3 regions of the Streptomyces ferrugineus genome follow, and region 3 is predicted to be linked to each of the others. Evidence: riboswitches for the same ligand, from Rfam matches in the RefSeq annotation. Region 3 holds a riboswitch; each other region holds the start of a gene.
The links. A riboswitch is a leader RNA that binds a small molecule or an ion and turns the genes downstream of it on or off. The one in region 3 is predicted to bind cobalamin.
Positions count from the first base shown of each region.

Region 1: linked by a shared signal. The riboswitch ahead of IM697_RS37475 (ribonucleoside-diphosphate reductase subunit alpha) and the one ahead of IM697_RS13055 (cobalamin biosynthesis protein) in region 3 are both predicted to bind cobalamin.
Region 2: linked by a shared signal. The riboswitch ahead of IM697_RS31070 (ABC transporter substrate-binding protein) and the one ahead of IM697_RS13055 (cobalamin biosynthesis protein) in region 3 are both predicted to bind cobalamin.

Region 1 covers NZ_CP063373.1:8,429,865-8,432,120, reverse strand. The annotation lists gene IM697_RS37475 (ribonucleoside-diphosphate reductase subunit alpha) at 1-1,237, opposite strand, end outside; cobalamin riboswitch at 1,362-1,501, opposite strand; gene mctP (monocarboxylate uptake permease MctP) at 1,657-2,256, opposite strand, start outside.
Region 2 covers NZ_CP063373.1:6,919,533-6,921,788, forward strand. The annotation lists gene IM697_RS31070 (ABC transporter substrate-binding protein) at 1-860, opposite strand, end outside; cobalamin riboswitch at 919-1,108, opposite strand; partial or broken gene IM697_RS45770 (short-chain fatty acyl-CoA regulator family protein) at 1,091-1,409, opposite strand; cobalamin riboswitch at 1,563-1,782, shown strand; gene metE (5-methyltetrahydropteroyltriglutamate--homocysteine S-methyltransferase) at 1,944-2,256, shown strand, end outside.
Region 3 covers NZ_CP063373.1:2,865,034-2,867,289, reverse strand. The annotation lists gene IM697_RS13065 (inorganic phosphate transporter) at 1-844, shown strand, start outside; gene IM697_RS13060 (hypothetical protein) at 882-1,103, shown strand; cobalamin riboswitch at 1,245-1,364, shown strand; gene IM697_RS13055 (cobalamin biosynthesis protein) at 1,464-2,256, shown strand, end outside.

The DNA.
Region 1 (2,256 bases), 5.6 Mb from region 3:
CGTCCTTGAACGTCATCCAGCCGTTGCCGGTCTGTGCGAGGGTGCGCATCATGCGGCCGTAGAGGTCACGGGCCGGGATGGTCTTCTTCGCGAGCCCGGCGGCCTCCGCCTCGCGGTACGCCGCGTCGAACTCCTCGCCCCACAGGTCGACCAGCTCGGGCACGTCGGACGGGGAGAACAGGCTCCACACCTCATCGGCGTTGACCCGGCGCATGAACTCGTCCGGGATCCAGTGCGCGAGGTTCAGGTTGTGCGTACGGCGGGCGTCCTCACCGGTGTTGTCGCGCAGCTCCAGGAACTCCTCGATGTCGGAGTGCCAGGTCTCCAGGTAGACCGCGGCCGCGCCCTTGCGCCGGCCGCCCTGGTTCACGGCGGCGACGGAGGCGTCGAGGGTCTTCAGGAACGGGACGATGCCGTTGGAGTGCCCGTTGGTGCCGCGGATCAGCGAACCGCGGGAGCGGATGCGGGAGTACGACAGGCCGATGCCGCCGGCGTGCTTCGACAGGCGGGCGACCTGGTGGTAGCGGTCGTAGATGGAGTCCAGCTCGTCCTTGGGGGAGTCCAGGAGGTAGCAGGACGACATCTGGGGGTGCCGGGTGCCGGAGTTGAAGAGGGTGGGGGAGGAGGGGAGGTAGTCGAGGCGGCTCATGAGCCCGTAGAGCGCGGCGACTTCGTCCACCGACCTGGTGGTGTCGTCCTCGGCGAGCCCGGCGGCCACACGCAGCATGAAGTGCTGGGGCGTCTCGATCACCCGACGCGTGATCGGGTGCCGGAGCAGGTACCGGCTGTGCAGGGTGCGCAGGCCGAAGTAGCCGAAGCGGTCGTCGGCCGCCGTGTCGATGAGGGCGTCGAGGCGGGCGGCGTGGATGCGCGCGAACTCGGCGGTCCGGTCGGCGATGAGGCCCTCCCGGTGCCCGACCGCGACCGACTCGGTGAAGGACGTCACGCCCTGCGAGGCGGCCTCGGCGGCGATGGAGAGGGTCAGCAGCCGGGCGGCCAGCCTGCTGTAGGCGGGGTCCTCGGAGATGAGACCGGCGGCCGCCTCGGTGGCCAGCTCGCGCAGCTCCGTCTCGTCCGCGAGGGCGGACCGGCCGCGCAGCGCGGCGGCGGCGACCCGGCCGGCGTCGGCGTCGGGGAGGTCGGCGGTCAGCTCGGTGAGGGTCCGCAGCAGCGCGGCACCGGGACCGTCGGTTTCCACGGGGGCTGCTGAAGCAGGATCGGCTGGCGCGATGGTCACGTGGGGGCTCTCCCTCGCTCGGCACGGGGCCTTGCGGAGGGCAGGGGGCAGCACACGAGCGCACACGGCGTCGCGTCCACCGGCCCATTCCACGAGGCCCGGACGTCAGGGCGCACCGACCGGGTGGCCGGGCGCGCTGTCGGCAGGTCCTCGGACTGACTCCTGTGCACGGCGTTTCTGGGAACGGACATGCACAAGTACACCGTTGCGGGACAGTTCCGGATTCGCACCGGATTCCCCTGCGGCGACAGCGAGCACGAGCATACATCTTGTGCTCGCCCGCCACGCCACCCCCAGATGTTGTGTCGCGGCGGTTTCAGAGCGTCAACTTGTAGGTGAGGAGAGTGATGTCGACGTCTGCCGGACGCCCACGACGACGGGCCGCCGGATCGCTCCGGCGGCCCGTCGGTGTCAGGTGTTCAGTGGGACGATCCCGCGGTCGCCGCGGGCAGTTCCACCTGCACTCCCGGGTCGCCCGCGTCCGCCGTGTAGTCCTCCGGCCTGGTCTCGTCGACGCCCTCGGGGGCCTTCGCCGCCCTCAGGACGAAGGTCAGGACCACCGTCACCACCACGTTCAGCACGAACGCCGTCAGACCGATGTAGCCGATCTCACCGATGCCGGGGATCTCCGCCGAGGAGCCGCCGAAGTGCTTCTGGGTCGGGGAGGCGACCCCGTACGCCGCGACCGTGCCGTAGATCATGCCGACCGCCCAGCCGCCCAGCAGCGCCCAGCGGTGGAACCAGCGGGTGAACAGGCCGCCGACCAGGGCCGGGAAGGTCTGCAGGATCCAGATGCCGCCCAGGAGCTGGAAGTTGATGGCGACCGTCTTGTCCATCGCCAGCACGAAGACCAGCGCGCCCACCTTCACCAGCAGGGAGACCACCTTGGAGACCTTGGTCTCCTGCTCGGCCGTGGCGTCCGGCTTGATGAAGTCCTTGTAGATGTTGCGGGTGAAGAGATTTGCCGCCGCGATGGACATGATGGCCGCCGGCACCAGCGCGCCGATGCCGATCGCCGC
Region 2 (2,256 bases), 4.1 Mb from region 3:
CGGGCGCTCTCCGCGGTCTGCTGCCTGCGCGTCAGGTCGCCGATCACGATGACGTCGGGGTCACGGTCGGCGACGGTCTCCCAGCCGACCTGGGGCCACTCGTCGTGGGTGTCGGAGAAGGCGTTCCGCGCGCCGACCGCGCGGGTGATGGCACCGGGTGCGCCGCAGCAGCCGGCGAGGTAGGGCGACTGGGAGTTGGCGAACCAGTACATGAGGGAGACATCGGAGGCGTGCAGCCCGTCGGTGGCCTTGCGCACCCGCTGCTTCAGCTCCGCGACGAGCTTCTCGCCGCGCTCGTCGACGCCGAAGGCACGGGCCAGGTCACGGATCTCGCCGTACACGGCGTCGAGGGTGAGCGGCGCGCTGCGCGATCCGTCGCCGCCGCTGTCGTTGTCCTTGCCCGTGGAGCAGTCGGAGGGCGAGACGTACGTGGGCACGCCGAGCTTCTCGAACTGCTCGCGGGTGGCGACGCCGCCCTTGCCGAGGGTGGAGACGAACGAGGCGGTGACGAAGTCGGGTTCGGCGTCCAGGACCCTCTCGAAGGAGGGGTTGTCGTCGGCCAGCCGGGGCACGGCCGCGTTCGCCTTCTCCAGCCCCTTCATCACCGGGTCCGTCCAGGTCGCCGTGCCCGCCATACGGTCGGCGAGGCCGAGGGAGAGCAGGATCTCGGTGGTGCCCTGGTTGAGGGAGACGACGCGCTGCGGGGCCGACTTCAGGGTGACCTTGTGGCCGCAGTTGTCGATCGTGCGGGGATGGCCCGCGCCGGCGGGCCTCGCGGTGTCCGCGTCGGAGGCGCCGCCGCACGCGGTGAGCAGCAGGGCGGACGCAAGGACAAGTGTGGGAGTGCGGAGCACGGGCATGCCTCGGGTGTCGGGGCTCGTACGCGGAGCCTGGCCTACGGACGTCCTCCTCGCCGGGGTGGGCGCGGAGGTGCCAGCAGGTCTTCGGACTCGGGTTCGTCCGGTCGGGGCGCCTTCCCGGTCTCCCAGTGGCAGCGTGCCCCGCCCGTCCCCCTCACCGCTGCGCGTCAGTTCCGGATTCGCACCGGATTCCCTGGCCTCGGATGTGGCTCGACTGGCCTGATGAGGCTACCAAGTCCGCACGGCGTTCGGATCGTGCGATCGGTCACCGCACACGGCACGAACGTGCTGGTGTTCTGGTCGATCCGGATCTCGCGGCCCAGCCCGATGGCATACGTCTTTCCGGGCTCACCCCAGCCGCCGCGGTGCCGGGTGACCGCGCGGGCGCGGCGAACGCCTCGTAGACGTTCCACAGCGGGCAGGTGCGCCGGCCCGGGAGAAGTGGAACCCGGTCGCGGACTGTCGCTTGGACATGTTGCCGACCCTGTCGACCCGGACGAAGGAGAGGGGGACGCCGCGCAGACGCGGGCGCTGGAGGGTGCTCAGTCGCCACGCCGGAGGGCGCTCTGGTCGGCTTCGGGCTGTACTTCTTCCCCTGCGCGCAGCGCCAGATCGACGCGGGCCAGGGGCCGGGCTCAACGCGGGACTGCTGGGCCGTAGGACCGGCCGGGGGTTCCATGTGTACGGCCGCACCTGAACGGTAGGCTGGCCTGTGCAGCTGGTTCGCCCCGTCAGCCAGGCGGGACGTCGCAAGAGGGAACCCGGTGGGAATCCGGGACTGCCCCGCAGCGGTGAGCGGGAACGACCGCCGTCATACGCACTGGGTCCGACGTACCGGACTTGGGAAGCGACGGCCAGTAGGTGTCTCGTACGACGAGACGTGCCCGCGAGTCCGAAGACCTGCCAACTGCCCGCGCGCGAACCACTCGTGCGCGGACTCCCGGTGACCTCGAGGGCGGGTCGGCGTGCACAACCGAACGGGCGGCCGTGGACCGGGCCGTCGCCGTCCGGTTCTCCGGCACCCCTTCGCGCTCTCGTCCCGTCCCCGGGATCTCAGGGATTCATCTCGCGAAGGAGATCTCCGTGACCACCAGGACCGCGGCCTCGGCCGCACGGGCCACCGTGTACGGCTACCCCCGCCAGGGCCCGAACCGGGAGCTGAAGAAAGCCGTCGAGGGCTACTGGAAGGGCCGGGTCACCGCCGACACCCTCCACCGCACCGCCGCCGAACTGCGCCGCTCCACCTGGCGGCGGCTCGCCGAGGCCGGCGTCCACGAGGTGCCGACCGGTGACTTCTCGTACTACGACCACGTCCTGGACACCACCGTCGCCCTCGGCGCGATCCCCGAGCGCCACCGCGCCGCGGTCGAGGCCGACGCCCTGGACGGCTACTTCG
Region 3 (2,256 bases):
GGTCCTGATCCCGGCGATCGCCGCCCCGCTGGTCGCGGGCCTCGCCGCGCTGCTCGCCACCCGCCTGACGTACACCTTCGGCAAGAAGGCCGACGGCAAGGCCGCCGCCAAGGGCTACCGCACCGGCCAGATCGCCTCCGCCGGCCTGGTCTCCCTCGCGCACGGCACGAACGACGCGCAGAAGACGATGGGCGTCATCACCCTCGCCCTGGTCGCCGGCGGCGCCGTCGCCCCCGACTCCGACCCGCCCATGTGGGTCATCCTCTCCGCCGGTATCGCCATCGCGCTCGGCACCTACCTCGGCGGCTGGCGCATCATCCGCACGATGGGCAAGGGTCTGACCGACCTCCAGCCGCAGCAGGGCTTCGCCGCCCAGACCAGCGCCGCCACGGTCATCCTGGCCTCCTCCCACCTCGGCTTCTCCCTGTCCACCACGCACTCCGTCTCCGGTTCGGTGATGGGTGCCGGCCTCGGCCGCAAGGGCGGCGTCGTCCGCTGGTCCACGGCCACCCGGATGTTCGTCGCCTGGGGCCTGACCCTCCCGGCCGCCGCCCTGGTCGCCGCGCTCGCGGAGTACGTGACGGGCCTCGGCAACTGGGGCACGGCAGCGGTCGCCGTCTTCCTGGTCGCCTCCAGCGCCGCGATCTGGAAGATCTCCCGCCGCGAGGTCGTCGACCACACCAACGTCAACGAGACCGAGGAGTCGCCCGGTGTGGTCACCACCGCCATCGCCGCCGTGACCCCGCCCCCGGCGACCCCCGCGCACCCGGCGGCCGAGGAACTGGCGGCCACCGTCCCGGCCTCGTCGTCCACCGAGCCCGCGCCGTCCCAGGCCACGGTCTGACTCCGCCCCGGTACCCCCTCACTCAGGAAGAAGAACCATGAAGATCGACTGGGCGGCCCTCGGCTCCGTCTTCGGCGTCAGCCTCACGGTCACGGTGGCCCTGGTGGGCCTGTTCACCCTCGGCATCGCGGGCCTGTCCCGCCAGGAGAGGGCCTCGGCGCAGGGCGGTTCGGCCGCCCTCGCGGTCACCGGCGCCTACGCGTGCTTCGCGGCGTGCGCGGCGGCGGTGGCGTATGGGATCTATCTGATCGTGGCCTGAACCACACCACGCGCATCACCTGAAGCACCCGAGGTGCGGGACGGACAACCGTCCCGCACCTCACTGCTGTGTGGGCCTTCGCACACTCCCCCACCGCAGGTCAACGGCAAGTTGACGCCCCTTCCAACCCCATGGTGGACTTCCGGAGCCAAGTACGGCGGCAGGAGAGGAAGCCGGTGCGAATCCGGCGCGGTCCCGCCACTGTCACCGGGGTAGTAAGCCCCGGGAGCCAGGAACTCTCGCCGCCGGTCTCGTCGAACCAGGGCGTGGACACCCTGAGTGAGGACACAACGCGATGCTCGCCTGCCGATCGACACGCAGTAGCAGACCCACGTCTGACCTCACGGTCGGCTGACCCCGATGCGAGCCGATCGCGTTTTCGCGTACGGCGCCGCCGCCGGGCTCCTCGGCGATCTGCTGCTCGGCGATCCCCGCCGGGGGCATCCGGTCGCCGCGTTCGGTCGGGCCGCCGCTGCCGTGGAGAAGGTGTTGTGGCGCGACGACCGCGCGTGGGGTGCGGCGCACACCGCCGTGTGCGCCGGTGGCGCCGTCGCCGCCGGGGCGCTCGCCGCGCGTGTCGTACGCACGTCTCCCGCCGCCTCCGTCGCGCTGACCGGCGCCGCCACCTGGGCCGTCGTCGGCGGGACCTCGCTCGCCCGGGAGGCGCGGGCCATCGGACGGGCCCTGGAGGCGGGGGACGTCGAGGCGGCGCGGGCGCGCTTGCCGCATCTGTGCGGGCGGGATCCGCAGGCGCTGGACGCGGACGGGATCGCGCGCGCGGTCGTGGAGTCCGTGGCCGAGAACACCTCCGACGCGGTGGTGGGGGCGCTGGTGTGGGGGGCCGTCGGCGGGGTGCCGGGGCTTGTCGGGTTCCGTGCGGTGAACACGCTCGACGCCATGGTCGGGCACAGGTCGCCCAAGTACCGGCGGTACGGCTGGGCTTCGGCCCGGCTCGACGACCTGGCCGGCTGGCCGGGGGCGCGGCTGACCGCCGTGCTCGCCGCCGTCGCCGGGGGTGATCCCCGGGGAGCGGTACGGGCCTGGCGTGCCGATGCCGCCCAGCACCCGAGCCCCAACGCCGGGCCCGTCGAGGCCGCGTTCGCGGGGGCGCTCGGCGTTCGGCTCGGCGGGACGCTGTCCTACGGCGGGCGGG